One region of the Kitasatospora sp. NPDC101183 genome, then DNA from elsewhere that is predicted to be linked to it. Evidence: riboswitches for the same ligand, from Rfam matches in the RefSeq annotation. Region 1 holds a riboswitch; the other holds the start of a gene.
The links. Region 1 has a riboswitch for glycine ahead of gcvT (glycine cleavage system aminomethyltransferase GcvT). Riboswitches for the same ligand answer to the same signal wherever they lie in the genome.
Positions count from the first base shown of each region.

Region 2: linked by a shared signal. The riboswitch ahead of gcvP (aminomethyl-transferring glycine dehydrogenase) and the one ahead of gcvT (glycine cleavage system aminomethyltransferase GcvT) in region 1 are both predicted to bind glycine.

Region 1 is NZ_JBIWOW010000036.1:42,500-50,057, forward strand. It holds gene ACIRRS_RS34500 (ABC transporter permease) at 1-69, opposite strand, end outside; gene ACIRRS_RS34505 (ABC transporter substrate-binding protein) at 188-1,963, opposite strand; gene ACIRRS_RS34510 (ABC transporter permease) at 2,016-3,005, opposite strand; gene ACIRRS_RS34515 (enhanced serine sensitivity protein SseB C-terminal domain-containing protein) at 3,464-4,333, opposite strand; gene ACIRRS_RS34520 (enhanced serine sensitivity protein SseB C-terminal domain-containing protein) at 4,449-5,231, opposite strand; glycine riboswitch at 5,420-5,526, shown strand; gene gcvT (glycine cleavage system aminomethyltransferase GcvT) at 5,758-6,879, shown strand; gene gcvH (glycine cleavage system protein GcvH) at 6,971-7,348, shown strand; gene glyA (serine hydroxymethyltransferase) at 7,429-7,558, shown strand, end outside.
Region 2 is NZ_JBIWOW010000013.1:233,914-241,471, reverse strand. It holds gene ACIRRS_RS20375 (vancomycin high temperature exclusion protein) at 1-254, shown strand, start outside; gene ACIRRS_RS20370 (DNA polymerase IV) at 304-1,689, shown strand; gene ACIRRS_RS20365 (MFS transporter) at 1,831-3,324, opposite strand; gene ACIRRS_RS20360 (PRC and DUF2382 domain-containing protein) at 3,522-4,610, opposite strand; glycine riboswitch at 4,848-4,951, shown strand; gene gcvP (aminomethyl-transferring glycine dehydrogenase) at 5,187-7,558, shown strand, end outside.

The DNA of each region.
Region 1 (7,558 bases):
GGTGACCGCGCTGACCACCAGGAGCAGCACCAGGGCCGCGAAGATCCTGCGGATGATGTAGGCAAACACAGTTGGGCGGCTCCGGCGCCCGCCGCCGTCCGGGATCCTCCGGAGGGGCGGCGGGCGCCGCTGCCTTCACCTGCCTTCAGGGATGCGGAGCCGTGCTCGTGCTCTCGCGCTCGGGCTCTTACTTGTTGGTGCCGATGTTCAGGTAGTCGTACTCACCTGAGAAGGCGGAGGTGGAGGCGAGGTTGGTGGCGCTGTCCGGGCGGTACAGGAAGACCTTGAAGTAGGTCAGCGGCACGATCGAGGCCGAGTCCATGACCTTCTTGTCGATCTGGCCGTAGATCTTCTCCCGGGCGGCCTTGTCCGGGTTGACGGCCGCGGCGTCGATCAGCTTGTCGACCTCGGGGTCGTTCAGCTGCTGGATGTTGCTGTTGCCGGAGGCCTTGATCGCGCGGCTGTCGACGATCTGCTGGAGGAAGCCGTAGCCGGTCGGCCAGTCGGCGCCCCACTGCATCATCATCAGGCCGATGTTGTGGTCCTGGGTGAACTGCGGCGCGCCCGCGTTGTCCGTCAGGTACTTGCCCTGCGGGTACTGCTGGATCTCGGCGTTGATGTTGAGCTTCTTCAGTGCCGCCTGGATCGACGTGGCCGCCTGGACCTCGGTGGTGCGCTCGGTGCGGGCGGTCAGCACGGTGCTGAAGCCGTCCGCCTTGCCGCAGGCCTTCAGCGCGTCCTTGGCCTTGGCCTCGTCGCCCTTGTTGTCCTTGGTCTCGTACGTGTTGAAGTCCTGGTGGCCCGGGACGTCCGGCGGCAGGACGGTGCTGGCGATCTGGCCGCGGATCGGGCCGCCGAGGGCGGTCTGCACCGAGACCTTGTCGATCGCGTACTGGACGGCCTTGCGGCAGTCGGGGTTGTCGAACGGGGCGACCTTGGTGTTGATCGCCAGGTAGACCAGGCGGTTGCCGTAGGCGTTGTCGGTCTTCGCCTTGAGCTTCTGGTCGCGCAGGATCTGCGCCTGGGTCTGCGGGTCGACGCCGCCGCCGACCAGGTCGACCTGGGCGTTGCCGGCGATCAGGTCCTTGTCAATGGTGGCCTGGTCGATGTTCATCTTGAGCACGATCTTGTCCGCGAGCTGCTTGCGGATCGGGTCGGTGCTCGCGCTCCAGTTCTCGTTCGGCACCAGGACGGCCTGCTTGCCGTCCTCGTACGACTGGAACTTGTAGCTGCCCGAGGAGACCACGTGCTTCACGTAGTCGGAGCCCGTGTCCTTGGCCTGCGGGACGGGGGCGGTCTGCGGGGCGCTGACCAGGTAGTCGAAGTCCGCGAAGGCGTGCTTCAGGTGGAAGACGATCGTCAGGTCGTCCGGGGTCTCGATCGACTTGAGACCGCCCTCCTTGTCCTTGTACGGACCCTGGTAGGGGGTGTCGTTGTCGACCAGGTTCTCCTTGAAGTACGTCGGGCCGTTGGAGTTCACGTCCGGCGCGTAGTTGGAGCGCTCGACGGCGTACTTGACGTCCTTCGAGGTGATCGCGGTGCCGTCGTCGTACTTCAGGCCGGCACGCAGCTTGTACGTCCAGGTGAGGCCGTCCGCGCTGGGCTGGCCCAGGGACTCGGCCAGGTCGGGGACGAGCTTGTTGCCCGCCTCGCCCGCGCCCGGGGCGAAGGTGGTGAGCGGACGGCCGTACAGCCGCGAGAAGTTGTAGATGTAGGCGTAGTACGTGTTGCCCGGGTCGAGCGAGTCCGGGGTGCCCTTCATCTCGTAGGTGACCGTCCCTCCCTTCTTGTCCGAGACGTTGACGATGCTCTTGGTGGCGGCGTCCTGGCCGGCCGAGTTGGCGTCGGCGGCACCGGCGGAGGCGGAGGAGCCCCCGCTCTTGGAGCTGGAGCCGCAGCCGGTGACGATCAGGACCGCGGCGGCGGCCGCGGCGGTCAACGCGACGGTACGAGACCTGCGCATGGGTGAGATCAACCCCTTGAGGATGTGGAGGAGGGAGGGTCCTGACGGAGGGTCAGTTGCTCTTGGGATCGAGGGCGTCGCGGAGCCCGTCGCCGAGAAGGTTGAACGCGAACACGGTGATGAAGATCGCCATGCCGGGGACCACCATGTACTGCGGGTCCACTTGGTAGAACTGGATGGCGTCGCGGAGCATCCCGCCCCAGGAGGCCTGCGGCGGCTGGATGCCCACGCCGAGGTAGCTGAGTCCGGCCTCGAAGAGGATGTTGGTCGGGATCAACAGGGTCGAGTAGACCAGGATCGGACCGACCAGGTTCGGCAGCAGCTCCTTGAACAGGATGAACGGGCCGCGCGCACCCAGGCTCCGGGCCGCGTGGACGAACTCCCGCTCGCGCAGCGAGAGCGTCTGGCCGCGTACGATCCGGCCCATGTAGGGCCAGTTGAAGAAGCCGATCACGAAGATCAGCACCCCGATGTGCATCGGCAGGCCGTGGAGGCCGAAGGCGCCGCCCTGCAGCGAGGCCGAGATGGCGATCGCGAACAGCAGCAGCGGGAACGCCAGGAAGATGTCCATCAGGCGGCTGATCAGGGTGTCGACCCAGCCGCCGTAGTAGCCCGCCACGACGCCGAGGACGGTGCCGATGGTGTTGGACAGCACGGTCGCGCCGAAGGCGACCAGCAGGGAGACCCACGAGCCCTCGATGACGCGGGAGAGCAGGTCGCGGCCCTGGACGGTGTCGATGCCGAGCGGGTGGTCCGCGCTCATCCCGCCCCAGTCGCCGAGCGGGATGCCGCCGAGGTCGGCGTCCAGGAGGTCCTGGTGCAGCGCGTCGGGGTCGAGCCCGAACAGCGCCTCGATCGGCTTGGCGAACACGGCGAGGGTGATCAGCAGGATCACCACGATGCCGCCGGCGACGGCGGCCTTGTCCCGCTTGAAGCGAGTCCAGGCGATGCGGCCGAGGGAGCGGCCCTCGATCTTCTGGGCCGGGCTCTCGGAGGCCGGGGCCTCCGGGTCGTTCCCGGCGGTGGCTACGGGTGCGGTCATGGTCAGTTGGTCCCCTCGCCGACGGTGGCCGGCCCACGGGCGCCGGTCGCCGGGGGTCGGCGGTACGGCTGGCAGCGGACGTGCGGAGGTGCGTCTGAGAACGGTGTGCCCGGCGGATCGCCGTGCACGGGTACTGCCACCACGCGGGATGGGCGTCGCGTGGATCGAGCGGTCGGCGTGCGCGTTCACCTTCGTGGGGTTACCAGTTCGCGCGGTGCTTTGCGTTGTGCGCAGAACTCTCTGCCATCCGAACTGGCTTGCGCCAGCCCTGCCAACCGACAGATGCCCAACTGTGATCTGTGCGCATGCACCTCCCGGATTCGCGGCATATACCTCTTCACACAGCTGTAACTGCCATGTCAAGATGCCCACGCACCCCGTCCGGAAACTCGTCCGGAAAGCGCCGAAGCCGACCTGACGAAAGGTCAAGTCGGCTTCTCGGAAAGGCGTTTGTCTGATCAGCGTCCGGGGTATCCGGGCCAGGCCCCCGGCTGCTGGAACTGGGGCTGCGGATAGCCGTAGTGCGGCTGCGGGTACCCGGTCGGCGGCCGTCCGGCCTCCCGGTCGTAGAACGGCCGGGCGTTGGCCCGCATCCACAGCGCCACCGGGTCGTACTCGTCCGCCATCGCCACCGTGGACACCGCCAGCCCCTCCGGGGCCACCGCGATCGCCCGCTGCATCAGCGCGCGCACCGCCTCCACCGCCGGCGGCGAGCTCTCGTACAGCTCCAGCCCGATCGCCAGGTACGGCTCCCCCACCGAGGGCTGCACCCACGCCCGGCGCAACGCCCGTACGGCGCGCACCTCGACGGCCTGGCGCTCCAGCAGCGCGAAGAACTGCTGGGCGTTGACCTGCGGCTCGCTCAGCTTCAGCGGGCCGGCCGGCAGCCGGTCCAGCCCGGCGGCGATCCGCCGCAGGTCCGCCCAGGGCACGCCGACGCCGCCGCCGGGGGCGTGCGGGTTGAGCCACAGGCCCCAGCGCGTCCGGTACAGCGAGGCGGCGATCTCCCGCCCGGAGATGACCTCGTGGGCCCGCGTCCAGCCCGAGGCCGTCAGCTGCTCCTGCGAGGTCACAGCCGGCGCGTAGCCGTGGCCGCCGATCTCCATGTTCCCGTACTGGGCGTCGGGGCTGCCCGGAGTGCCGTGCCACAGCAGCATCCAGACCTGGCCCGCGGCCAGCGCGTGCAGCAGTTGCTCGTACGCCTCGTAGCGTTCCGGCGCGACCTCGCGCAGGGCGCGCTCCAGCACGCCCGGGTCCGCCCCGGGGCGCCCGGCCGGTGCCTGGCCCCACGGCCCCGGTCCACCGCCCGCTCCCGCTCCCGCACTCATGCGCCCACCTCGCCGCGCCTCTTTCGCTCATCCCGCCGGCCGTCAGCCGTCTGCACGCACCCTATGGCGCGGCAGAGGCCACCGCCACGGCGACGTGCCTTCGACAGAAACCCGCTCACGCCCGCGAGTAGAACGGCATCACCCGGGTGAGCAGCCACTCGACCACCGGGTCCTCGGCGAGGTCGAGCAGCACGAGGTGGACGCCACCGGGCAGCGGCGCGGTTCCCAGCGCCCGGCCGAGCGCCTCGTTCACCGCCGCCGGGTCCGCCGGGGCCGCCTGGTCCAGCTGGACGCCCACGAACATCACGGTCGCCTCGCCCTCGATGCTCGCCAGCGCCCGGCGCGCGGTCAACACCCCGGGCAGGGCGGCGAGTTCGGCCCGGCAGACGGCGAGGAAGTGCTCCGGGTCCTCCCCCGGCACGGGCTCGCGCAGCGCCACCCGGCCGCCGCTCGGCGCATCCGGCTGGTCCCAGCGATCCTCACGAGGCCCGCGACGCAGCTCGGCCACGCCCTGCGGCGGCACCGGAATGCCCACCGCCGCCTCAGGGTTCACGGCGATCCCCACGCCCAGCGGCAGCCCCCGGGCGAACTCCCAGGCCGGCGCGATCGCGAAGGCCATCCCCGGCGCCTGCTGCAGGAACACCTCCTGCGAGGAGAAGACGGGCACGTACGGGTCGCCGGCCAGCTCGATCGTCGGCAGGTCCAGCCCCTGCCCCTGCGGGTCCGCCCCCGCGGGCAGCGGGATCCACACCTGGCTGCGGGCCAGCACCTCGATCACCCGGGGCGTCGCGCCCGGGTCGCCCAGCGCGGCGGTCAGCACCTGCTCCAGCTCGTTGGCCGGCCACGCGCCCCCGGGCGGCGCCGTCTCCGGGCCGCCCCACCCCTGCTGCTGCTCCACCGGCACCCCATCCACCGCCGTACCGCCGGCCGCCCTGTTGCCGCACCGACGCGCAGCAGTTTAGGGCCCTTGTTCGGAAGCAGGGTTCCGTGTGACGCGGCCCCCTCTCCCTTCGGCGCCCCGGACGTGCCATGATGTGCCCGTCCGACGGCATGCGCCGCGGGCCCCACAACTCCACACCGGCCGCTCGAACCCGCGCGGGAGAGCCCGGAGTGCCGCCCCCAGGCGGCACAGCCGGCGCCGAAGGAGCAAGTCCTCCCCGGAATCTCTCAGGCCCCCCTACCGCACGGGTTAGGCACATCTGGAAAGCGGCGCACGGCCCGGTCGTGCGCCCACCCACGGTGCAAGCCGCCACGCTGGGCCCCAAGCTGGAAGCAGCTCCGGGCAGGCGGGCGGTGAAGCTCTCAGGTTCGACGACAGATGGGGAGACCCACGCCGCCGCATGCCCGCGCGCGGGGTCGGTCCCCGAGCGGGTCCGGTCCGGCGCGCGCACCCCTGAGTGCCCCCGACCGAGGAGTTCCTGGCCATGTCGTCCCTCCGCCTGACCGCGCTCGACGCGCTGCACCGCAGCCTCGGCGCCACCATGACCGACTTCGCCGGCTGGGACATGCCGCTGCGCTACGGCAGCGAGCGCGAGGAGCACCTCGCCGTCCGCACCAAGGCCGGCCTGTTCGACCTCTCCCACATGGGCGAGATCACCGTCACCGGCCCGCAGGCGGGCGAGATGCTGGACCACGCCCTGGTCGGCTTCGTCTCCGCGCTCGGCGTGCTGCGCGCCCGCTACACCATGATCTGCGCCGAGAACGGCGGCATCCTGGACGACCTGATCGTCTACCGCCTGCGCGAGGACGCCTTCCTGGTCGTCGCCAACGCCTCCAACGCCCAGCCGGTCCTCGACGAGCTGATCGCCCGCGCCAAGGGCTTCGACGCCGTCGTCACCGACGACCGCGACACCTACGCCCTGATCGCCGTCCAGGGCCCCGAGGCCACCGCGATCCTGGCCGACACCACCGAGGCCGACCTGCCCGGCCTCAAGTACTACGCCATCCTCCCGGCCCAGGTCGCCGGCAAGGACGTGCTGCTGGCCCGCACCGGCTACACCGGCGAGGACGGCTTCGAGATCTTCAGCGCCCCGGCCGACGCCGAGGCGATCTGGCAGGCCCTGACCACCGCCGGCGAGGGCCGCGGCCTCGTCCCGTGCGGTCTGTCCTGCCGCGACACGCTGCGCCTGGAGGCCGGCATGCCGCTGTACGGGCACGAGCTCTCCACCGACCTCACCCCGTTCGACGCCGGCCTCGGCCGGGTCGTCCGCTTCGACAAGACCACCAACGACGGCGCCTTCGTCGGCCGCGCCGCCCTGGAGCAGGCCGCCGCCGCGGCCGAGACCAACCCCCCGAAGGTCCTCGTCGGCCTGGTCTCCGAGGGCAAGCGCGTGCCGCGCGCCGAGTACACCGTGGTGTCCGTCGAGGGCGCCCCGATCGGCCGGATCACCTCCGGTGCGCCGTCCCCCACCCTCGGCCGGCCGATCGCCATGGCGTACGTGGACGCCGCCCACGCCGCCCCGGGCACCACCGTCGCGGTGGACGTGCGCGGCAAGCACGAGCCGGTCCAGGTCATCGCGCTGCCGTTCTACAAGCGCGCCCGCTGACCCCAGCGATTTCCCCCATCACCGCACGTCGCAGCCGTCCCGCCGACGGCCCGCGTCGTCGTACCCGCTTCCCATCCTGGAGAATGACGCCATGAGCAACCCCCAGCACCTGCAGTACACCAAGGAGCACGAGTGGCTGACGACCGCGGACGCCGACGGCGTCTCGACGGTCGGCATCACCAAGCACGCCGCCGACGCCCTCGGTGACATCGTGTACGTGCAGCTGCCCGAGGTGGGCGACACCGTGACCGCCGGCGAGACCTGTGGCGAGCTGGAGTCGACCAAGTCCGTCAGCGACCTGTACTCCCCGGTCACCGGCGAGGTCGTCGAGATCAACCAGGACGTCCTGGACGACAACGCCCTGGTCAACGGCGCCCCGTTCGAGGGCGGCTGGCTGTTCAAGGTCCGCGTCGAGGCCACCGACGCGCTGCTCAGCGCCGAGGAGTACACCGCCCTCATCGGCGGCTGACACCTCCGTTCGGGGCGGTCGCAGCGCGGCGGCCGCCCCCGCCCGGCCCCTTTCCCTCCTCCTCCCGGGAAGACCCCACCATGACGGTTCTGAACCAGTCCCTGCACGCCCTCGACCCGGAGATCGCCGCCGCGGTCGACGCCGAGCTGCACCGCCAGCAGACCACCCTGGAGATGATCGCCTCCGAGAACTTCGCCCCGGTGGCGGTCA
Region 2 (7,558 bases), on a different contig from region 1:
TGGACCGGGCGGTGCTGGTGAGCCAGGACTTCCACGTCCGGCGGGCGCTGGCGCTGTGCGAGGCGGCGGGCATCCGCTCGTACGCCGTCGGGGTGCCGGAGTGGCACGACGAGACCTGGCTGTACGGCGGGCTGCGCGAGGTGGCCGGGGCGGGGAAGGCGGCGGTGAACGCGCTGCTGCGGCCGGACCCGGAGTTCCTCGGGCCGAAGGAGGACGGCATCCCGAAGGCGCTGGCGGAGGCCGCGGGCCGGTAGCCCGGCCCGGTTCGGAGGTGTTGTCGTACCCGTGAGCGATGATCGCCGGGTGCGTTCCCTGCCGAGCATCATCCACCTCGACATGGACGCCTTCTTCGCGGCGGTGGAGCAGGCGTCCAAGCCGAGCCTGCGCGGGAAGCCGGTGATCGTGGGCGGGCTCGGCGGGCGCGGGGTGGTCTCGACGGCCTCGTACGAGGCGCGCCGGTTCGGGGTGCACTCGGCGATGCCGATGGCGCAGGCGCGGCGGCTGTGCCCCAACGCGGCGTTCCTGACGGGCCGGTTCGAGGCGTACCGGCAGAACAGCGAGATCGTGATGGGCCTGCTGCGGGAGCTGTCGCCGCTGGTGCAGCCGCTGAGCCTGGACGAGGCTTTCGTGGACCTGGAGGCCGGTCCGTACGGCCCGGCGCTGGCGGAGGCGGACCACGCGACCGGCGAGGCGCTGGTGCTGGCCCTGGGGGAGGACCTGCGGGCGGACATCCAGCGGCGCACGGGGCTGACGGGCTCGGTGGGCGCCGCGGGCTCCAAGCTGATGGCGAAGATCGCCTCCGAGAAGGCCAAGCCGGACGGGATGGTGCTGATCGAGCCGGGGCAGGAGCGGGCGGTGCTCGGGCCGATGCCCGTACGGGCGCTGCCGGGGATCGGGCCGGCGACGGAGCAGGTGCTGAAGCGGGCCGGGCTGAGCACGGTGGCGGACCTCGCGGAGGCGGGGGAGGCGGAGCTGGTGCAGCTGGTGGGGCGGGCGCACGGCGCCGGGATCTTCCAGATGTCGATAGGGCTGGACGACCGGCCGGTGGTGCCCGACCAGGACGCGAAGTCCGTCTCGGTGGAGGACACCTTCGAGGTGGACCTGGCGGACCGGGACCGGGTGCTGCGGGAGGTGGAGACGCTGGCGGTGCGCTGCGTGCGGCGGCTGCGGGCGGCGGGGCGCTCGGGGCGGACGGTGGTGCTGAAGGTGCGGCGGTTCGACTTCTCGACGTTGACGCGCTCGGAGACGCTGCGGGGGCCGACGGACGACGAGGCGGTGGTCGTGGAGACGGCGCGGCGGCTGGCCGAGCAGGTGGACATCACCGGCGGGGTGCGGCTGCTGGGGGTGGGCGTGGCCCAACTGGCCGACTACACGCAGGAGGACCTGTTCGCGCAGGCGCTGCGGGAGGAGGCGGCGGAGCACCCGGAGGCGGCCGAGGAGGAGCCGGCGGAGGCGGAGGCGCCGGGGGCCGTCGTGCGGCGCTGGTGGCCCGGGCAGGACGTCGAGCACGCGGAGTTCGGGCCGGGGTGGGTGCAGGGCAGCGGCGTGGGGCGGGTGACGGTGCGCTTCGAGACGCCGTGGAGCGGGCCGGGGCGGGTGCGGACCTTCGCGGTGGACGATCCGGCGCTGGAGCCCTCGCGGGCGCTGCCGCTGCGCGAGCCCGCGGCGGGGGAGCCGGCGGAGGGCTGAGAACGCGGAACGGCCCCACCCGGTGGGGGAACCGGGTGGGGCCGCATTCCGTGCCGGCCCGGGTGCGGTCGTGATGCCCTCACGGCCGCCGTCGGGCCGGCCCCCGCTCCCTGTCCCTGGGCGCGGGGGCCGGACGCCTCGTCAGGCGTCGGTCTTGACCAGCTCGGGGCTGGAGTCCTGCGGGGCCGAGCCGCCGGCGGTGACGGCGGTGGCCGACTTCGCGGAGCGGATCAGGAAGGGGACGGCGCCGGCGACGGCGCAGACCACGGCGGCCGCCCAGAACGCGTGCTTGTAGGCGTCCAGGGTGGGCAGCGTCAGCGGGATCTGCGGCGGCAGCTTCATGGTGTCGCCGGTGAGGATGGCGGCCATCACGGCGGTGCCGATGGCGCCGCCGACGGTGCGCAGCACGGCGTTCATGCCGTTGGCGATGCCGCTCTGCTCCACCGGGACGGCGCCGTTGATGTAGGCGGGCATCGCGGAGAAGGCCAGGCCGATGCCCAGGCCGAAGATCGCCGAGGCGGTGTAGATGTCGCCCTCGGCGCTGTGGCGCAGCGCGAGGTAGGCCATGGAGACGCCGCCGAGGACGCCGCCGAGGACCAGGGGCAGGCGCGGGCCGCGACGGGAGATGAGCACGGCGCCGAGCGGGGCGGCGACCATCGAGCCGAGGGCGGAGGGCAGCAGCATGATGCCGGCGTGCAGGACGCTCGCGGTGAAGCCGTAGTGGGCGAGCTTGTCCGGGGTCTGGGCGAAGTTGCTGATGACCATGAACGAGCCGTACATGCCGAAGCCGATGAGCAGGCCGGCCAGGTTGGTGAAGGCGACGGCCGGGCGGGACATCATCTTCATGTCGACCAGCGGGTGGGCGACCTTGGTCTCGATGATCCCCCAGACCAGGGCGACCACGGCGGCGACGGCGAACAGGCCGAGGGTCTTGGTGGACGTCCAGCCCCAGTGGTTGCCCTGGCTGACGGCGACGAGCAGGGCGGAGAGCCAGGCGGCGAGGGTGAGGGCGCCGAGCGGGTCGGCGCCGCCCTCCTTGTCGGTCACCGGGTCGGTGGGGACGCGGAAGACGACCAGGGCGACGGCGAGCAGGCCGAAGGCCAGGCCCATCCAGAAGATCGACTTGTAGCTCCAGTGCTCCAGCAGGAGGCCGGTGGCCACCAGGCCGAGGCCGGAGCCGACGCCCATCGAGGCGCTGATGGCGGCGACGCCGCCGGTCACCTTCTGCTTGGGCAGCTCGTCGCGGACGATGCTGATCGCCAGCGGGAGCACGCCACCGCCGGCGCCCTGCAGGACGCGGGCGACGACGAGCCAGGTGAAGGAGTGGGTGCCGACGGCCAGCGCCGAGCCGGCGACCAGGCCGGACAGCGAGATGATCAGCATCGGCTTGCGGCCCCGGAGGTCGCCGAAGCGGCCGAGCAGGGGAGTCAGCACGGCGGCGGAGAGCAGGTTGGCGGTCATCAGCCAGGTGATGCTCGAGCCGGAGACGCTCAGTTCCTTGGCCAGCGAGGGCAGGATCGGGACGACGGCGGTCTGGATCACGCTGAACGACAGCATCGCCAGGATCAGGGCCGGCAGGACCCGGGCGCTGCTCTGCTTCTCGGCCGCGACGGTGGGCTGTGGTGCCTCACTCACGGTTGCTTCCTCCCGTACATAGTGAATGAACTGAAGTAACGATGCCGGGAGATACTTAAGAGTGTCAAATATCGAGCGGTTAAGCTTTGGCAAAGGCGAAATGTCAGGGCCGGGACGGGCACGCCGAAGGCCCCGGACCGGGTGGTCCGGGGCCCCTCGTGGCGCGGTGTCAGGACAGGGCGGTCGGGGCGGGGCCGTCAGGACAGCGGGCGCATGGCGGCGGCCGGGCGGGAGCCGTCCACGGCCGGGGTGGCGGCGGACGGGGCGTCGGCGGAGGGCGTGGAGTCCTGGACCTCGACGTGCTCGCGGCGCAGCTCGTCCCGGACGACCTCCTCGGCCGTGTAGCGCTCCACCACCAGGCGGACCCGCTCGATCGGGGTGAGGTACTTGCGCACCACCGGGCGCTCCTCGCGCAGGGTGACCTCCTCCACCGCCTCGGCGATCTCCTTCTCCGTCAGGGAGGCGCGCTCGGCCTCGCTCACCGGCATCCGCTCCACCCGCACGCGCTCGCGCACCACCGGGACGCGGCGCTCGATCTGCTCGCTGGTCACGTACTTGCGCAGCTTCGCGGTGCCGACGGTGTGCCACTCGGTGGTGATCTCCAGCCGCTCCTCGCGGCAGGTGATCTCGACCGGGCCGCTGGGCGAGGAGGTGGCGGCGCCGTCCGCCCGTACGGGGACGGTGGCGGCGGGGGTCGCGGCGGCCGGCCGCTCGGCGGCGGGCTGCGGCTTGGGCTCGACCACCGGGGCGGCGGCGGCAGCGACGGGCGCGGGGGTGCTGAGGGTCCGCACGTTGGCCTCCGGGGCGGTGCTGGGGGTCGAGGGGGTGGCGGTGGTCGTGGTGGTCGGGGCGGCGGCGGGCTCCGGGGAGTGGAGGGCGCGCGGCGCGGCGGCGGCCGCTGCGGTGGTGGTGCCGAAGTCGAGGTCGGGCTGCGCCTCCCGGTGGGAGGGATCGGCCGCCGGCCGGCCGTCCACCGGGGTGTCGAGCCCGTAGTAGCGGTAGAGCTGGAGCTCCTGGGCGGGCGACAGGTGCTGGCCCACGCCGAAGTCCGGGGACTCCTTGACCAGCGACTTGTCGTACGGGACCCGGAGCTCGTCGCCGGAGAACTCGCTCGTGGTGAGCGGGACGAAGGCGTCCCGGCCGAAGATGCCGGTGCGGACGGCGGCCCACTCGGGCTGGCCGGTGGCGTCGTCGAGGTACACCTCGTCGACGGTGCCGATCTTGTCCCCGTTGCGGTCGACCGCCTTGTGGCCGATGAGGTCGCGGGGGTCGATGTCGGTCTGCACTCTTTCCTCCAGTGCGCTGCGCCTGCGGAACTCCCGCAGGTACGGCGGCCGGAGCGCCCCGACCGTCCGCCTTCTACACACGAAAGGGCATCAATCGGACGGGCGCGAGCGGGGTGCGGCCGGACGGGCTGCGCGCTGGTCCGTCCGGGGCACAGGGATGCCACGCGCGTAGACCCCGAGTGACCTGACGCACCCGTGATCGGAGGGCCTGCCGCTGGTACCCTGGGCCCCGACCGCCGAGCCCGCGCGGGAGAGTCCCCGGCAGCGAAAACCGCTGGTAGGGGCGCCGAAGGAGCAACTCCTCCCCGGAATCTCTCAGGCATCCGTACCGTGCGGGATAGGTCACTCTGGAAAGCAGGGCAGGAGCGCCGGCGCGGGAGCCGACGACCCCCACCCTCACCGACGGTGCAAGCCGACGGAGCGCCACAGCGCTACGTGCGGGCGAAGCTCTCAGGTCCCGATGACAGAGGGGGAGGCCTGTCGGGTCCGCCCGTCCGAGGCCGAACCGCTGTCCGCAGCGGGTCGGACCGGCGTGCGTACCCCCCGCCGGTCCGTGACCAGGAGGCCTCGACCACCATGAACGCCCAGCCGAACGCGGGACGCCCCACCGGCGCCCGGACCCTCACCGAGCTTGAGCTGGCCAGCCCCTTCGAGAACCGCCACATCGGCCCCGACGCGGACGCCCAGCAGAAGATGCTGGCCTCCGTCGGCTACGGCTCGCTGGACGAGCTCGCCGCCACCGCCGTTCCCGAGGCCATCCGTTCGATCACCGGCCTGGACCTGCCCGCCGGCCGCACCGAGGCCCAGGTCCTCGCCGAGCTGCGCGAGCTGGCCGGCCGCAACCAGGTGCTCCAGCCGATGATCGGCCTGGGCTACTACGGCACCTTCACCCCGCCGGTGATCCTGCGCAACGTCATGGAGAACCCCTCCTGGTACACGGCCTACACGCCGTACCAGCCGGAGATCTCGCAGGGCCGCCTGGAGGCGCTGCTCAACTTCCAGACCGTCGTCTCCGACCTCACCGGGCTGCCGACCTCCGGCTCCTCGCTGCTGGACGAGGGCACCGCCGCCGCCGAGGCGATGGCCCTGGCCCGCCGCGTGACCAAGGTCAAGGGCGGCGTCTTCCTGGTCGACGCCGAGACCCTGCCGCAGACCGTCGCGGTGATCAACACCCGCGCCCTGCCGACCGGTGTCGAGGTCGTCGTCGCCGACCTGTCCGAGGGCATCCCCGCCGAGATCGCCGAGCGCGGCGTCTTCGGCGTGCTGCTCCAGTACCCGGGCGCCACCGGCGTCGTGCGCGACCTCGCCCCCGTGATCGAGCAGGCGCACGGCCTCGGCGCGATCGTCGCCGTCGCCGCCGACCTGCTGGCGCTGACCCTGCTCAAGTCCCCCGGCGAGCTGGGCGCGGACATCGCCTGTGGCACCTCGCAGCGCTTCGGCGTCCCGATGGGCTTCGGCGGCCCGCACGCCGGCTACCTGTCGGTGCGCGCCGAGTACGCCCGCTCGCTGCCCGGCCGCCTCGTCGGCGTCTCCGTCGACTCGGACGGCAACCGCGCCTACCGCCTGGCGCTGCAGACCCGCGAGCAGCACATCCGCCGCGAGAAGGCCACCAGCAACATCTGCACCGCCCAGGTGCTGCTCGCCGTGATGGCCTCGATGTACGCCGTCTACCACGGCCCGGACGGCCTGGCGGACATCGCCCGCCGCACCCACCGCTACGCGGCCGCCCTCGCCGAGGGCCTGCGGGCCGGCGGCGTCGAGCTGCTGCACGGCGAGTTCTTCGACACCGTCACCGCCGTCGTCCCGGGCCGGGCCGGCGAGATCGCCGCCGCCGCCCGCGCGCGGGGCGTCAACGTGTACCAGGACGGCGAGGACCGGATCTCGGTCTCCACCGACGAGACCACCACCCGCGAGCACCTGGCCGCCGTCTGGGCCGCGTTCGGCGTCGAGGGCGTCCAGGCCGCCGAGGCCGCCGACACCCTGCCCGTCGCGCTGCTGCGCGAGGACGAGTACCTCACCCACCCGGTCTTCCACAGCCACCGCTCCGAGACCGCCATGCTGCGCTACCTGCGCCGCCTGTCGGACCGCGACTACGCGCTGGACCGCGGCATGATCCCGCTGGGCTCCTGCACCATGAAGCTCAACGCGACCACCGAGATGGAGGCCGTGACCTGGCCGGAGTTCGGCCAGCTGCACCCCTTCGCCCCGATCGACCAGGCCCAGGGCTACTTGACCCTGATCCGCCAGCTGGAGCAGCAGCTCGTCGAGGTCACCGGCTACGACGCCGTCTCGATCCAGCCGAACGCCGGCTCCCAGGGCGAGTTCGCGGGCCTGCTGGCCGTGCGCGCCTACCACCACGCCAACGGCGACGCCCAGCGCGACGTCTGCCTCATCCCGTCCTCGGCGCACGGCACCAACGCCGCCTCCGCGGTGATGGCCGGCATGCGCGTGGTCGTGGTCAAGACCCTGGTCGACGGCGACGTGGACGTCGAGGACCTCAAGGCCAAGATCGAGAAGCACCGCGACGAGCTCGCCGTGCTGATGGTCACCTACCCGTCGACCCACGGCGTGTACGAGACCCAGATCACCGAGATCTGCGCCCTGGTGCACGAGGCCGGCGGCCAGGTGTACGTGGACGGCGCCAACCTGAACGCCCTGGTCGGCCTCGCCAAGCCGGGCAAGTTCGGCGCGGACGTCTCGCACCTGAACCTGCACAAGACCTTCTGCATCCCGCACGGCGGCGGCGGCCCGGGCGTCGGCCCGGTCGCGGTGCGCGCCCACCTGGCGCCGTACCTGCCCAACCACCCGCTCCAGCCGGAGGCCGGCCCGGCCACCGGCGTCGGCCCGATCTCGGCCGCGCCGTGGGGCTCGGCGGCGATCCTGCCGATCTCCTGGGCGTACGTCCGGCTGATGGGCGGCGAGGGCCTCAAGCACGCGACCCAGGTCGC